2 regions of the Rothia sp. QJM3NY_36 genome follow, and region 2 is predicted to be linked to the other one. Evidence: predicted binding sites of a transcription regulator. Region 2 holds the regulator's gene; the other holds the start of a gene.
What was found. The regulator HrcA, encoded in region 2, represses chaperone genes, less so after heat shock. The targets are predictions, from matches to a motif close to TTNGCACTCGNNNNNNNCGAGTGCNAA.

Region 1: the regulator HrcA is predicted to act here: its motif matches at 4,263-4,289, upstream of groES (co-chaperone GroES).

What each region holds. Positions count from the first base shown of each region.
Region 1 covers NZ_CM149658.1:1,739,827-1,747,588, reverse strand. The annotation lists gene rimI (ribosomal protein S18-alanine N-acetyltransferase) at 1-511, shown strand, start outside; gene tsaD (tRNA (adenosine(37)-N6)-threonylcarbamoyltransferase complex transferase subunit TsaD) at 508-1,602, shown strand; gene AC0VXQ_RS07745 (glutamate--cysteine ligase) at 1,654-2,799, opposite strand; gene AC0VXQ_RS07740 (class I SAM-dependent methyltransferase) at 2,879-4,159, opposite strand; gene groES (co-chaperone GroES) at 4,386-4,682, shown strand; gene groL (chaperonin GroEL) at 4,745-6,334, shown strand; gene AC0VXQ_RS07725 (acyltransferase family protein) at 6,629-7,762, shown strand, end outside.
Region 2 covers NZ_CM149658.1:1,195,092-1,202,853, reverse strand. The annotation lists gene ybeY (rRNA maturation RNase YbeY) at 1-144, opposite strand, end outside; gene AC0VXQ_RS05260 (PhoH family protein) at 141-1,166, opposite strand; gene AC0VXQ_RS05255 (16S rRNA (uracil(1498)-N(3))-methyltransferase) at 1,356-2,201, opposite strand; gene dnaJ (molecular chaperone DnaJ) at 2,226-3,365, opposite strand; gene hrcA (heat-inducible transcriptional repressor HrcA) at 3,437-4,474, opposite strand; gene AC0VXQ_RS05240 (DUF3097 family protein) at 4,750-5,610, shown strand; gene AC0VXQ_RS05235 (DUF4870 domain-containing protein) at 5,744-6,163, shown strand; gene hemW (radical SAM family heme chaperone HemW) at 6,250-7,479, opposite strand; gene lepA (translation elongation factor 4) at 7,476-7,762, opposite strand, start outside.

The sequences.
Region 1 (7,762 bases), 540 kb from region 2:
CCCGCACGACGCCTGGCCGGTCGAGATGTTCCGCGCCGAGATCGCCCACCCGACCCGCGCCTACACCGCGGTCCTGGACGAGGCCGAACAGGTCATCGCCTACGCCGGGATGATGGCCGTCGCCGAGATCGCCGACGTGCAGACCGTGGCCGTGGCTCCCGAACACGAGGGCCGCGGCATCGGGCGCTGGCTGCTGCACCGGATGCACGAGCAGGCCCGCACCGCCGGGGCGCAGCGGATGATGCTCGAGGTCCGCCAGGACAACGGCCGGGCGCGCGCCCTGTACGAGGGGCTCGGCTACCGCGCCGTGCACATCCGGCCCCGCTACTACCGGGACGGAGCCGACGCCGTGATCATGCAGAAGGACCTGGCCCCGCAGCCCGGACGGGACGGGGCGGTGCTGACCGGGGCCGGCCCGACCGGTGCCGCCCTCACCGGGACGGCGTCGATCGGGGCCGTCGGCGCCGAGGCGCTGGCCGGGAACCCGCAGACCGAGGAGGAGCAGGAATGAACCGCGAGCCGATCGTGCTGGGCATCGAGTCCTCGTGCGATGAGACCGGGATCGGGATCGTGGCCGGGAACCGGCTGCTGACCAACACCGTCTCCTCCTCGATGGCCGAGCACGTGCGCTTCGGCGGGGTGATCCCGGAGATCGCCTCCCGCGCGCACCTGGAGGCCATGATCCCCGCGCTGGACGCGGCCCTGACCGAGGCCGACGTCGAGCTGGGGCAGGTGGACGCGCTCGCAGTGACCGGCGGCCCGGGCCTGGCCGGGGCGCTCATGGTCGGGGTGGCCGCGGCCAAGGCGCTGGCCGCGGCCACCGGCAAGCCGCTGTATGCGATCAACCACCTCGTCGCGCACGTGGGGGTGGGCCTGCTGGAGGGGCAGTCCGGCGCGGTCACCGGCCCGGACGGGAGGCTGCCGGAGGATCTCGGGGCGCTGCTGGTCTCCGGGGGGCACACGGAGATCCTGCGAGTGCACGACATCGCCGGGGACGTCCGCCTGCTCGGGGCGACCCTGGATGACGCGGCCGGGGAGGCCTACGACAAGGTGGCCCGCATCCTCGGGCTGCCCTACCCCGGGGGTCCCGCGATCGATCGGGTCGCCCGCGAGGGGGACCCTCGGGCCTTCCGCTTCCCCCGGGGGCTCAGTGCGCCCAAGTACCTCGGCAGCGCCGAGGCGCCCGGGCCGCACCGCTACGACTTCTCGTTCTCCGGGCTGAAGACCGCCGTGGCGCGGGTGGTGGAGGGCTTCGAGGCGCGCGGGGAGCCGGTGCCGGTGGCCGACGTCGCCGTCTCCTTCCAGGAGGCCGTGGCCGACGTCATCACCGCCAAGGCCATGCTGGCCTGCGCGGAGCAGGGCATCGGCACGCTGCTGCTGGGCGGGGGCGTGGCCGCCAACTCGCGGCTGCGGGCCCTGGCCGAGCAGCGCTGCGGGCAGCACGGGGTGCGCCTGGTGGTGCCCCCGCTGAGCCTGTGCACGGACAACGGCGCGATGGTCGCGGCCCTGGGCTCGCGCCTGGTCGCGGCGGGCACGGCCCCCACGGGGCTGGGCTTCACCCCGGACCCGTCCCTGCCGGTCACCTCGATCTGCCTGCCCTGATTCTCCTTTCGTGAGCCGCCTGCCCTGAGACCCGGCCCGGGCCGACGCCGGTCAGTACCCGGTGCGGGTCAGGCGGGTCAGGTCCCGCACGACGGCGCGCAGGTCGCCGTCGTGCCGGGCGGCCACCCGCCGCTGCCGCTCGGCTCCGGTGCCGCGCTCCAGGATCCGCTCGATCTCCGCCAGCTCCTCGGCGCAGCCCAGGTCATCGGCCAGCGGGGCCAGTCGATCCAGCATCCGCGGGATCTCCTCGCGCAGCGGCGCCTCCCGGTTGCTCGGATCCAGGATCACCTCGGCATCCAGCCCGTAGCGGGCCGCACGCCACTTGTTCTCCTCCGCGCTCCAGCGGCGCAGCACCGGGATGGTGCCGCCGGCCTCCACGGTGCGGGAGGCCTCCTCCGCCAGGCACTGGGTCAGGGCCGCCATGGCCCCGATCTCCTGCAGGGTCGAGGCGCCGTCGCAGATGCGCATCTCCACGGTGCCGTAGCGCGGCACCGGGCGCACGTCCCAGCGGTTCTCCGAGTCCTCCTCGATGACGCCGGTGTCCATCAGATCCCGGGTGTACTGCTCGAACTCCTCCCACCGCTGGAACAGGTACGGCATCCCGGAGGTCGGGATCTGCTGGAAGATCATGGCCCGCTGCGAGGCGTAGCCGGTGTCGTGGCCCTGCCAGAACGGGGAGTTCGCGGACAGCGCCAGCAGGTGCCCGTAGTGGTTGACCAGGTGGTTCACGGTGGGCAGGGCCTTGTCCCGGGAATCCACGCCCACGTGCACGTGCACCCCGTAGATCATCATCTGGTAGCCCCAGTACTGCGTGCGCTCCAGGACCTTGCGGTAGCGCTCCTTGTCCGAGATGACCTGCTCCTCCCACCGGGCCAGGGGGTGGGTCCCGGCGGAGAAGATCTCCACGCCCAGGGGGTCGGTGTGGCGGCGGATCTTCTCGACCATCCCGGCCAGCTGCTCGACGGCCTCGCCGACCCGCTCATTCACGCCGGTGACCATCTCGATGGTGTTGGCCAGGAACTCCCGGGTCAGGTGCGGGGTCAGCCCCTCCGGGTGGATGAGGTCCCGGTGAGGTGCGGTGAGCACCTCGAACAGCTCGGGCGCGGCCCCGATCATCGCGCCGCTGGCGCGGTCCACCAGGGCGACCTCCCATTCGATGCCGAGGGTGGACTGGGTGGAGCTGGCGAATTCGAGCATGAGGGCCTCCAGACGTGATCGCTTCATCCTATCCGCGCCGGTCACCGGCCGATGGCGGCATCCCAGCAGGTGAGCGGGCTCAGACGGGTTCGACGACGAAGCAGGCCCGCTGCTCCCCGCCGGGCTCGTCCCAGCGGGTCGCGAGCAGCGTCGCGTGCCTCCCGCCTGACCCCGGTCCCCGGGACGCACCGGCCAGCAGGCGCCTGCGCAGCCGCTCCGGCACGACGTCGACCCCCCGCTTCTTCACGGTCAGGGACGTGACGCCGTGCTCGCGCACCCAGCGCCGCAGGGTCTTCTCGTGCAGGGGCAGGCGCGCCGCGATCCGCCAGCACCGGGCCCAGTCCAGCTCTCGGGCGTCATCGGAGGTCACGTAGGCGATGCGCTCATCCAGCAGGTGCCCGTCGACGGCCTCGGCCAGGGCTCGCACCTGACCGGAGCGGATCACGGCGCCGTCGGGTTCGTACAGGTACGCCCCGGGCGGGCCGACGGGGGCCGCGGGCTCCTGCTCGGCGGCCACGGGGGAGTCCAGCACGTGCAGAGCCCGCGGGACCAGCGGGTCCGGTCCCAGCACGGTGGCGCGCCGGCGCACCCCGGGGGTGGCCAGGGCGTTGAACCACAGGACGACCTCCACCACGTCCCCGCCGTGGCTGACCCATTCGGCGGTGGCCTCCGGGGGGATCGCGGCCCGGTCCATGCCCGGGCCCATCTTGACCCCCATCGGCACGCCGGTCGCGGCCAGGCGGCGGATGACGGAGAACGGCGGGGAGAAGGCCTCGGGGTCGAAGATCCGCTGCCGGGTGCGCCCGCGGCCGGATTCCCGGCGGGCCGGATCCAGCCACAGGGCCGTCATCGCGCCGCCGTCCGGGCACCTCAGCTGCCCCGGCTCCAGCTGCTCGACGTCGCCGACCAGCACCCGGGCGTCGGGGAAGGACCGGAGGTTCGCGGCCGCGCAGGCAGCCGTGTGCGGGTCGATCTCCACGGCCAGCACGCAGAGCCCGGCCCGGGCGAAGGCCAGGGTGTCCGCGCCCAGCCCGCAGCCTAGGTCCGCCACCGAGCCCAGTCCGGCCGCGCGCAACCGGGCGGCGTGGTGCTCGGCCACGGCCCGGCGGGTGGCCTGCTCCAGCCCCGGCCGGGTCAGCAGCAGGTGCTCGGCCTCGGGTCCGAACTTGGCCGCGGCCTCGCCGCGCAGCTTGGCCTGGGTCAGCACGGCGGCGGCCCGGTCCGCGTCCAGTCCGGCCGCGCGCAGCCGGGTGGAGGCGGCCAGGGCGTCCTGCTCGCGGTAGTCCAGGCCGGCCAGCAGCGTCAGCTCCTGCTCGTCGAAGGGTGCTGGCGGGGCGGGGGAGAGGTCGGGGAGGCTCACGCGCTCCACCCTAACCGGGCCCCGGACGGCGGCGTCGGTTCCGCCCTCGGCGGAGGCTGGCACTCGCCTTGACCCTCTGCTAACGCCCGGAATAGAGTCGGCTTTAGCACTCTGGCACTCAGGGTGCTAACTGGGCCTGGCGCTCAATCGGCACCGCGACGACGGTTGGCTCGCCTCACCCACAGGCTCATGCCGCGTACCGACAACCCAAGGAAGAAGGTCCACCATGTCCGTCTCCATCAAGCCCCTGGAAGACCGCATCGTCGTCCAGCCCGTCGAGGCCGAGCAGACCACCGCCTCCGGGCTGGTCATCCCGGACACCGCCAAGGAGAAGCCCCAGGAGGGCAAGGTCGTGGCCGTGGGCCCCGGCCGCGTGGACGACAAGGGCAACCGCGTGCCCGTGGACGTCGCCGAGGGCGACGTCGTCATCTACTCCAAGTACGGCGGGACCGAGGTCAAGTACTCCGGCCAGGAGTACCTCGTGCTCTCCGCGCGGGACGTGCTGGCCGTCGTCGAGAAGTAGTCTCGCGCGCACCGCGCACGAGACCCGCATCCACCCTTCACGACAAGGAGTCATGACGTTCCATGGCAAAGCAGCTGCGATTCGATGACGCCGCCCGCAAGGCCCTCATGGCCGGTGTGGACAAGCTCGCCGACACCGTCAAGGTGACCCTCGGCCCCCGCGGGCGCAACGTGGTGCTGGACAAGCAGTGGGGAGCGCCGATCATCACCAACGACGGCGTGACCATCGCCCGCGAGGTCGAGCTGGACGACCCCTACGAGAACCTCGGTGCCCAGCTGGCCAAGGAGGTCGCCACCAAGACCAACGACGTCGCCGGCGACGGCACCACCACCGCGACGGTGCTCGCCCAGGCGCTGGTCACCGAGGGGCTGCGCAACGTGGCCGCCGGTGCCGCGCCCAACGAGATCCGCCGCGGCATCGAGGCGGCCGTGCAGGCCGTCTCCGAGCGCCTGCGGGCCAACGCCCGCGAGGTCGAGGGTCAGGAGGTCGCGCACGTCGCGGCCATCTCCGCCCAGTCCGAGCAGATCGGCCAGCTGCTGGCCGAGGCCTTCGAGAAGGTCGGCAAGGACGGTGTGATCACCATCGAGGACGGCTCCTCCACGGAGATCGAGCTGTCCGTGACCGAGGGCATGCAGTTCGACAAGGGCTACCTGTCCCCGTCCTTCGTGACCGACGCCGAGCGGCAGGAGGCCGTGCTGGAGGACTCCCTGGTGCTGATCCACCAGGGCAAGATCTCCTCCGTGCAGGACCTCATGCCGGTCCTGGAGAAGGTCGTGCAGGCCAAGAAGCCGCTGACCATCATCGCCGAGGACGTCGAGGGCGAGGCTCTGTCCACCCTGGTGGTGAACAAGCTGCGCGGCAACCTCGACGTCGTCGCCCTGAAGGCCCCCGGCTTCGGGGACCGCCGCAAGGCGATCATGCAGGACCTGGCGATCCTCACCGGCGGCGAGGTCATCACCTCCGAGCTGGGCATCACCCTGGACTCGGTCACCCTGGACCAGCTGGGCACCGCCCGGCGGGTCACCGTGACCAAGGACGAGACCACCGTCGTGGACGGCGGCGGCTCCGAGCAGGCCCTGGCCGAGCGCGTGGCCCAGCTGCGCGCCGAGGTCGAGCGCGTGGACTCCGAGTGGGACCGCGAGAAGCTCAAGGAGCGCCTGGCGAAGCTGGCCGGCGGCGTGTCCGTCATCAAGGTCGGCGCCGCGACGGAGGTCGAGGCCAAGGAGCGCAAGCACCGCATCGAGGACGCTGTCTCCTCCACCCGCGCCGCGCTGGAGGAGGGCATCGTCGCCGGCGGCGGCTCCGCCCTGGTCCACGCCGCGAAGGCCCTGGATGAGGACCTCGGCCTGAGCACCGAGGACGCCCGCACCGCGGTGGACATCGTGCGCCGCTCCCTGAACCAGCCGCTGCGCTGGATCGCGGAGAACGCCGGGGCCGACGGATTCGTCGTCGCCGCCCGGGTCGCGGAGCAGGAGGTCGGCCACGGCTACAACGCCGCGACCGGGCAGTACGAGGATCTGGTGGCGGCCGGGGTCATCGACCCCGTCAAGGTCACCCGCTCCGCCCTGGAGAACGCCGCCTCCATCGCCTCCCTGGTGCTGACCACCGAGACCCTGGTGGTGGATCAGCCCGAGGAGGAGGACGAGGACTAGCCTCTTCCCTCCGGGTCCCGTGATGCGCGGGCCCGTCTCCGCGCGATCCCCGTCGCCCGATGCCCCGTCCAACCGGGGCCTCCGGCGGCGGGGATCGCGCGTTCCGTCCGCCGCATCAGACCGGAGGCGAGGGCCGCGGAGCCGGTGCGCTCAGGTCGGAACCCCGTGGGGAGGGGGACGGGGCTGCCGAGCCGGAAGCCCCGATTCGGCTAGGATGTGAGGGTTTGCCCCCGCTCGGAGCGGGGACGCTCACTTCCGCAGTCGCCGCCCCGTCGAGGATCCCCCTTTCTCCGCATGACCCCGCCATCATCGATCCCCTCAGCCCCCGCCGCGGCCCCGGGCACGCAGCCGCCGTCCACCGTCCGCGACGCCGTGGGGCTGGGCACGGGTCGGGCCCCTGCCCCCGCCCCGGCATTCCGGCCGGAGATCCAGGGGCTGCGCTCGCTGGCCGTGCTGCTGGTCGCCGCGTACCACATCTGGTTCGGTCGGGTCTCCGGCGGGGTGGATGTGTTCCTGTTCATCTCCGCGTTCCTGATGACGCTGTCCTTCACCCGCCGGATCGAACGCGGGGAGCGGATCGGGTGGCGGCGGTTGAGCACGTACTGGGTGCACGTGTTCAAACGGATCCTGCCCCTGGCGGTGCTCACGGTGCTGCTGGTGCTGGTCGGCACGCGGGCGCTGCTGGGTCCGGAGCGCTGGCTGCCGATCCTGCGGGAGTCCGTCTCGGTGCTGACGTACTGGGAGAACTGGTACTCGATCGCCCACGCGGTGGATTACTACGCCGCGGACTCCGGTGCGGCCTCCCCGCTGCGCCACTTCTGGTCGCTGTCCGTGCAGGGGCAGATCTTCCTGACCTGGCCCCTGCTGTTCGCGCTCGGGGCCCTCATCATCCGGGGCCTGCGCCTACCGGCCCGTGCCGTGCTGGGGACGCTGTTCGGTCTGGTCTTCGCGGCGTCGCTGGCTTTCTCGGTGATCCTCACCAGTGCGGATCAGCAGTCCGCGTACTTCAACACCTTCGCTCGGCTGTGGGAGTTCGCCCTGGGCTCCCTGCTGGCGATCCTGCTGCCGCTGCTGCGCGCCCCGGCCCGGGTGCGGGCCGGGCTGGGGTGGATCGGGGTCGCGGCGATCCTCCTGTGCGGAGCGGTCCTGGACGTGCAGGGAGCGTTCCCCGGATGGATCGCCCTGTGGCCGACGCTGGCGGCCAGCCTCGTGATCTTCGCGGGGCAGACCGGCACCCGCTGGGGTGCGGACCGTCTGCTGTCCTGGGGTCCTCTGGTGCGTCTGGGCGGATACTCCTACGCCCTGTACCTGCTGCACTGGCCGCTGCTGGTCTTCTATCTCTCCCACGTCGGCCAGGAGAAGGCCGGGTTCGTCTCCGGGGTCGGCCTGCTGGCCCTGTCGCTGGCCGGCGCCGTCGCTCTGACCCGC
Region 2 (7,762 bases):
CAGGGACAGCTCGACCTCCTCCCCCAGGTGCAGACGGGCGCCGGCGAAGTCCACCAGGGCGCGCAGCTGGGCCAGGTCCACCTCCGCGAAGGCCGTGCGCTCGGCGTCGGTGCTCGGCTCGGAGACCTCGATGTCCAGGATCATGCCCGCTCCCCCGCATCCGCCCCGGCGCTCCCGGCGTCCCGCGAGTCTCTCCGGGAGTCCGCGGAACCCGCCCGGGCGGCGTCGCGCGCCCGCTTGTCCCGGGCGTGGGCGGAATCCTGCTCCCACCGCCCGTAGGCGGTGACGATGTCGCTGACCAGCTGGTGGCGCACGACGTCCACGGCCTCCAGGCGCGCGAAGTGCACGTCCTGCACATCGCGCAGGATCGTCTGCACCTGCCGCAGCCCCGAGGCGGCCCCCCGGGGCAGATCCACCTGGGTGACGTCCCCGGTGATGACCATCTTGGAGCCGAAGCCCAGGCGGGTCAGGAACATCTTCATCTGCTCCGCGGTGGTGTTCTGCGCCTCGTCGAGGATCACGAAGGCGTCGTTGAGGGTGCGCCCGCGCATGTAGGCCAGCGGCGCGACCTCGATGGTCCCGGCCTCCATGAGCCGGGGGATGGAATCCGGGTCCATCATGTCGTGCAGGGCGTCGTAGAGGGGACGCAGGTACGGGTCGATCTTCTCGTTGAGGCTGCCGGGCAGGAAGCCCAGGGACTCCCCCGCCTCCACCGCCGGGCGGGTCAGGATGATCCGGTTGACCTCCTTGGCCTGCAGGGCCTGCACGGCCTTGGCCATCGCCAGGTAGGTCTTGCCGGTGCCGGCCGGGCCGATGCCGAACACGACCGTGTTCGCGTCGATCGCCTCGACGTACGCGGACTGGTTGACGGTCTTGGGGCGGATCTTCCGGCCCCGGCTGGAGAGGATGTTCTTCGTCAGGCTCGGCGCGGCCTGGGCCATGTTGCGCACGAGCAGGTCCGTGAGCCGCTGGACGGTCTGCACGGTGATGCGGGTGTCCTGCCGGGCCAGGGCCTCCAGCTCCTCGAGCAGACGCAACACCAGCTGCACCTGGGCGGAGGGACCGCTGACCCCGACCTCCAGGCCGCGCAGGTGCAGGGAGACGTCGGGGAAGGCCTGTTCGATGACCAGCAGCGAGGAGTCCTGGGGGCCCAAGGCCCCGATCATCGCCTCGCGCGAGGCGAAGGCATACGTGCGGGAGACGGACAGCGGGCGGGAGTCGCCGGTCGGCGAATCGGAGAGCACGGCGGCGGAGAGCCTTTCGACGGTGGGCGTGCGCGGGGGCGGGATGCTCCATCCCAGCCTACCCGCCCGCCCCCGGGCTCGTCTGCGCCCGGGGTCCGGCGGGAGGGATCCTCAGGAGGATGCGGCGGGTTCGTCGGGATCGGGGGTCAGGGGATCCGTCCCGTCGGGATCGGCGCCCTCGGACCCCGGGCCGAGCTGGGACCAGTGCCCGGACAGGACCTGCAGCACGGCCAGGGCGGCGGCCCCGGCCGTGGAGGTGCGCAGCACCTCCGGGCCCAGGCGCACCGGGTGCGCGCCGGCCGCGACGAGCCGGCGCGTCTCCTCCGGCGAGATCCCGCCCTCCGGACCCACGACGAGCAGGACCCGGCCCCGGCCCTGCGGATCCGGCAGGCGGGCGGGCACCTCCCGGCTCAGCGGGTTCCGGGCCTGCTCGTGCAGCACGAGCACCAGGTCCTCGGGGCCCACCTGCCCGAGCAGGGCCTCCAGATCGGCCAGCGGCAGCACGTCGGGCACGACGGCGCGCCGGGCCTGCTTGGCGGCCGCCGCCGCGGTGCGCTCCCACTTGGCGTGGGAGCGCGCGGCCCGCTCCCCCTTCCAGCGCACGATGCTGCGCTCGGCCTGCCACGGCACGATCGCCGCGACCCCGAGCTCGGTGGCCATCTCCACGGCCATCAGGTCCCGGTCCCCCTTGGCCAGGGCCTGGACCAGCACGAGTCGGCCGACCGGCTCCGGGGCGGGATCGGCCATCAGGCGCACCAACAGGCCCTCGGGCAGCAGCTCCCGGACGACGCCGGGGGCGCGCAGCCCGCGCCCGTCGACCAGATCCAGCTCCTCGCCGGGGCCCAGGCGACGCACGGTGCGGGCGTGGTGGCCCTCCGGGCCGGTCAGTTCGACGGAGTCCTCCGAACGCGCGTCGCGCAGGAGATCGGTGGGGACGCGGAAGACGGGGCGGGTCATGGCGGCTCCTGTGCGGTGGCGGGGTCAGTCCTGGAAGCGGTCGCGCAGCCGGGAGAAGAAGCCCTGCCCGGAGCCGCGCTGCACGGTCTGCCCGGCGCCGTCGTCCTCCCCGCGCAGCTGGGCCAGCTTCCGCAGCAGCTCGCGCTGCTCGTCGTTCAGGCGGGTCGGGGTCGTGACCTGCAGGTGCGCGATCACGTCGCCGCGGCCGCTGCCGCGCAGGCGGGTCGCGCCCAGGCCGCGCAGGGTCACGGTCTGCCCGTTCTGGGTGCCCGGCTCCACGGTGACCTCGCGCGGTCCGTCGAAGGTCTCCAGGGTGACCGAGGTGCCCAGGGCGGCCGCGGTCATCGGGACGGTGATGCTGGCGTGCAGGTCGTCTCCCTCCCGGGTGAAGACCTCGTCCGGGCTGACCCGGATCTCCACGTAGAGATCGCCGTTGGGTCCCCCGCCCGTGCCGGCCTCGCCCTGCCCGGACAGCCGGATGCGGGTGCCGGTGGACACCCCGGCCGGGATCTTCACGGTCAGCGGCCGGCGCTGGCGCACCCGGCCCTCGCCGTAGCACTCCTGGCAGGGGTGCTTGATGACGGTGCCGAAGCCGTGGCAGTGCGGGCACTCGGCGGTGGTCACCACGTTGCCGAGGATGGACTGGACCTGGCGCTGGACCTGCCCGCGCCCGTGGCAGACCTCGCAGGTCTCCGGCTCGGTGCCGTCCTGGGTGCCCTTCCCGGAGCACTCCGGGCAGGTCACGGCGGTGTCGACCATGACCTCCTTCTCGGCGCCGAACACGGCCTCGCGCAGGTCGATGCGCACGGTGATCAGGGCGTCCTGGCCCTGCCGGGCCCGGCTGGCCGGGCCGCGGGAGGACTGGGCGCCGTTGAAGAAGGTTTCGAAGATGTCGGAGAAGCCGAAGCCCCCGCCGGGGAATCCGCCGCCACCGCCGAAGCCGCCGGCGGTGCCGTTCTCGTTGCCGGTCGCGTCGTAGATCCGGCGCTTCTCCGGGTCGGAGAGGACGTCGTGGGCGTGGGAGACGCGCTTGAACTCCTCGGCGGCCTCCGGGGAGGGGTTGACGTCGGGATGCAGGGTGCGGGCCTTCTTCCGGTAGGCCTTCTTGATCTCCTCGGGGCTGGCGTCGCGGGAGACGCCGAGGGTTTCGTAGTGGCTGCTCACGGTGTGCTCGTTCCTTCTTCTCGCGGTGTGCTCACCGCGTGGCGGGGTCGATGGTCAGGGTCGGGTGCGGGTCAGGGCTGGTCCTCGCGCAGCAGGCGCGAGAGGTAGCGGGCCACGGCCCGCACGGCGGCCATGGTCTCGGGGTAGTCCATGCGGGTCGGTCCGACCACGCCCAGCTGGGCGCTGCCGGCCGGACCGTACACGCTGGCCACGACCGAGGCGTCGGTCAGGGGGGTCGCGGCGTTCTCGGCGCCGATGCGCACCGAGACGCCGGTGGCTCCGGGGTGCTCCTCCCCGAGCTCCGAGAGCAGGCGCAGCATGACGACCTGCTCCTCCAGCGCATCCAGGATCGGGGCGATGCTGCTGCGGAAGTCCCGGGTGGACTGGGCGAGGTAGCTGGTCCCGGCCATCAGCAGCCGGTCCTGCGCGCCGCCGTCGGCCAGGCCCGCCAGGCCCGCCATCACCCGCGCCCCGGCCTCGCGCGCCCCGGGCGGCAGGGTGGCGAGCACGGTGTCGGCGCGGGCCGCAGCCGCATCCAGCGGGGCCTCGACCAGCTCCTCCAGCAGGCGGGTGCGCAGCAGGGCGAGGTCCTCCCCCGCGTGCCCGGCGTCGACGGGCAGGGGCACCGGCTGCTGCAGCACGCGCCCGCGGCTGGTGATGAGGATCAGCAGGGCCGTGTCCGGCTCCAGGGGCACCAGGTCCAGGTGCCGGACCCGCTCCCCGGTGCGCCGGGGATAGCGCACGACGGCGACCTGGTGGGTCAGCTGGGAGAGCAGGCGCACCGTGCGGGCCATGACCTCGTCGAGATCGTGGGAGGAGCCGAGGAACTCGACGATGACCCGGCGCTGGGCCGGGGTCAGCGGCCGCACGGCGTCGATGCGGTCCACGAAGGCGCGGTAGCCCTTGTCCGTGGGGATGCGCCCGGCGCTGGCGTGCGGGGCGGCGATCAGGCCCTCATCCTCCAGGGCGGCCATGTCGTTGCGCACCGTCGCGCTGGAGACGCCGAGCCGGTGCCGCTCGACGAGGGCCTTGGATCCCACCGGCTCCCGCGAATGCACGTAGTCCTCCACGATGGCGCTGAGCACCTCGAGGCGGCGCGGATGGTTCACGGTCTGGCTCCTGGTGTTCTGCCGGGGACGGCGATGGCCGAGGACACGGGTCGGATCGGCGGGGCCCGGGCTGGGCCGGGGGCCGGCTGCGGCGCTAGAGTCGGGGGCGCGCGGCGCGGTCCGATCTGGCACTCGGATGACCCGAGTGCTAATCCTACGCCCGTGCCGATATCGAGGAAAGCGCGGGCCGGGTCCGGAGCGCGCCGGCCGCCGACGTCGGGATGATCCGCCGGTCGCAGATCGCCGACCGGGCCGCCGAGGGAGGAGCGACGAGGATGCACGCACAGGACTGGGGGCCGCAGTCCCTCGAGGAGCTCTCCGCCGCCCGCCGCGGCCCGCGCACCGAGGACCTGCCGGTGCGCGCCGGGATGGTCCTGGAGGAGCTGGAGACCGGGTGGGTCGGGGCCGCGGTGCGCCTGGAGACCATCGGCGGGCAGCGGGTGGTCAGCCTGGAGGACCGCCACGGCGCGGTGCGGGCCTTCCCGCTGGGCTACGGCTTCCTGTACGAGGGCCGCCCCGTGCGCCTGGTCCCCCCGCCGCCCCGGGCCGCCCCGAGCGGGCCCGCCCGGACCCGGTCGGGTTCGGTCGCCCTCCCCCAGGCCCCGGCCCGCACGGCGCGGGCCTCGCGGATGCTGGTCGAGGGGGTGCACGACGCCGAGCTGGTGGAGAAGGTCTGGGGGGATGACCTGCGGGTCGAGGGGATCGTGGTGGAGCCGATGCACGGACTGGATCACGTCGAGCAGACCATCCGCGACTTCCAGCCGGGTCCGGGCCGACGCCTGGGGGTGCTGGCCGATCACCTGGTGCCCGGCTCCAAGGAGTCCCGTCTGGCCGAGCAGGCTCTGGGCCTGCCCGGGGCCCGCGAGCACGTGCTGTTCGTGGGCCACCCCTACGTGGACGTCTGGGAGTCGGTGCGCCCGCGCGCCGTGGGGCTGTCCGCCTGGCCGCAGGTCCCGCGGGGGGAGGACTGGAAGACCGGCGTGCTGCGGCGGATCGGGTGGCCCCATGCCAGCGCGGCCGAGCGCGGCCGGGCCTGGCGCCGGATCCTGGCCGGGGTGAACAGCTACACGGACCTGGATCCCGGGATCCTCGGTCCCGTGGAGCACATCATCGACTTCCTCACCGATCACCCCTGACCCCCACCGCCTCATGTGATCTTCGCCATGGGTGATCCCGGCCTCCGCCGTCGCCGGTTCGGGCCCGGTAAGCTGGAGGCGATGCCCGCACGACCCGCGCGGCCGCTGACGAGACAGGATGAAGCGAGAAGTTTTGGGGACCACTTCCACCACCGAGCAGACTCCTCCCTTCGAGGGGACCAACGCGATGCCGCAGCCGCTGAGCGTCAAGGATGACCGCACGATGGCCACCCTCGCCCACTTCGGCGGGGTGGTGGGGTGCATCCCCTCCGGCCTGATCTACCTGACCTTGCGCGCCCGGGGTCGCTTCACGGCCCAGGAGTCCCGGGAGGCCCTGAACTTCACCCTCCTGCCGAGCGTGCTGATCGTGGTCTGCGTGGCCCTGTCCCCCGTGCCCGCCATCGGGTGGCTGTTCGGCCTCATCGCGGCCGTGGTCTGGGTCTTCCTCGCGCTGTCCTCCCTGGTGGCCGGGGTGCACGTGAACCGGGGCAACCCCTACCAGTACCGCTTCAACACCCGGCTGCTGGATCGGATCTCCGCCCGCCGCGGCTGATCCCGACCGGGCTCGGATCCGGGACCCCGACGTCGAACCCCGGGGTCGGCTCGCCCCGAGCCCCGTCTGGAGGACGTCCCTGCGGCTCAGTCCCCCAGCAGGGTGCGCACGACGGCGTCCCCCAGCAGCCGCCCACGCAGCGTGAGCACGACCCTGCCCTCGGCCCGGGCCTGCGGCTCGATCAGCCCCTGGCCCTCGAGCCAGCCCACCGCCTCCCGGCCAGGCCCCCGCAGATCCTCGATCGCGACGCCCTCCCGGATGCGCGCGGCGAGCATCACGTCCTCGACGTAGCGGGTGTCCGCATCCAGGTGCTCCCGAGCCGCCGCCGGGGACAGGCCCTGACGCACGCGATGGGCGTAAGGCACGGGGTGCTTCAGATTCCACCAGCGCACGCCGTTGATGTGCGAGTGCGCGCCGGGGCCGATCCCCCACCAGTCCCGGTTGCGCCAGTACGCGAGATTGTGCCGGGAGCGGGTGTCCTCGGAGCGGGACCAGTTGGACACCTCGTACCAGGAGTACCCGGCCTCCCCGAACAGGCGGTCGGCCAGCAGGTACATGTCCGCCTGGGCGTCGTCGTCCACCGGGGACAGCTCCCCGCGGCGGATCTGCGCGGCGAGCTTGGTGCCCGGCTCCACGATCAGCGAGTAGGCCGAGATGTGGTCCGGGGCGCAGTCGATGGCCGCGCGCACCGAGGTCTCCCATTCCGCCAGGGTCTCCCCCGGCGCCCCGCTGATCAGGTCCACCGAGGTCTGCAGGCCCACCTCCCTGGCCCAGGAGACCACCTTGGGGACGTTGGCCGGGGTGTGGGTGCGATCCAGCACGGCCAGCACCCGCGGCACCGCGGACTGCATCCCGAAGGAGACGCGCGTGAACCCCGCCTCCTTCAGCAGGGCGAGGTCCTCGCGGGTCACCGAATCCGGGTTGGCCTCGGTGGTGACCTCCGCGCCGTCGACGATGCCGAAGCGCTCGATCCCGGCGCGCAGGATCCGCGCCAGGTCCTCGGCCGGCAGACGGGTCGGGGTGCCCCCGCCGAAGAACACCGTGCTCAGCGGGCGGGCCGGCAGGCCGGAGCGGGTGAGGACGCCGGCGGCCAGGTCCAGCTCGCGGATCGCGTCCTCGGCGTAGCTGAGCCGGTTCACGCCGTCGCCGAAGTCCTCGGCGGCGTAGGTGTTGAAGTCGCAGTACCCGCAGCGCACCGAGCAGTACGGCACGTGCACGTAGAGGCTCAGGCTGCGCCGCTCGGCGCCGTCGAGCACAGAGGCCGGCAGCAGGCCGTCGGACGGGGCCGGATCCCCCGTGGGCTGGGCCGGGCTCACTTCTTCGGCTTGTCCTTGGTCTGCTCCCCGGAGGACAGGGCGGCGATGAACGCCTCCTGGGGGACCTCCACGCGCCCGACCATCTTCATCCGCTTCTTGCCCTCCTTCTGCTTCTCCAGCAGCTTGCGCTTGCGGGAGATGTCCCCGCCGTAGCACTTGGACAGCACGTCCTTGCGGATGGCCCGGATGTTCTCCCGGGCGATGATCCGCGAACCGATGGCCGCCTGGATGGGCACCTCGAACTGCTGGCGCGGGATCAGCTCCCGCAGCTTCGCGGCCATCG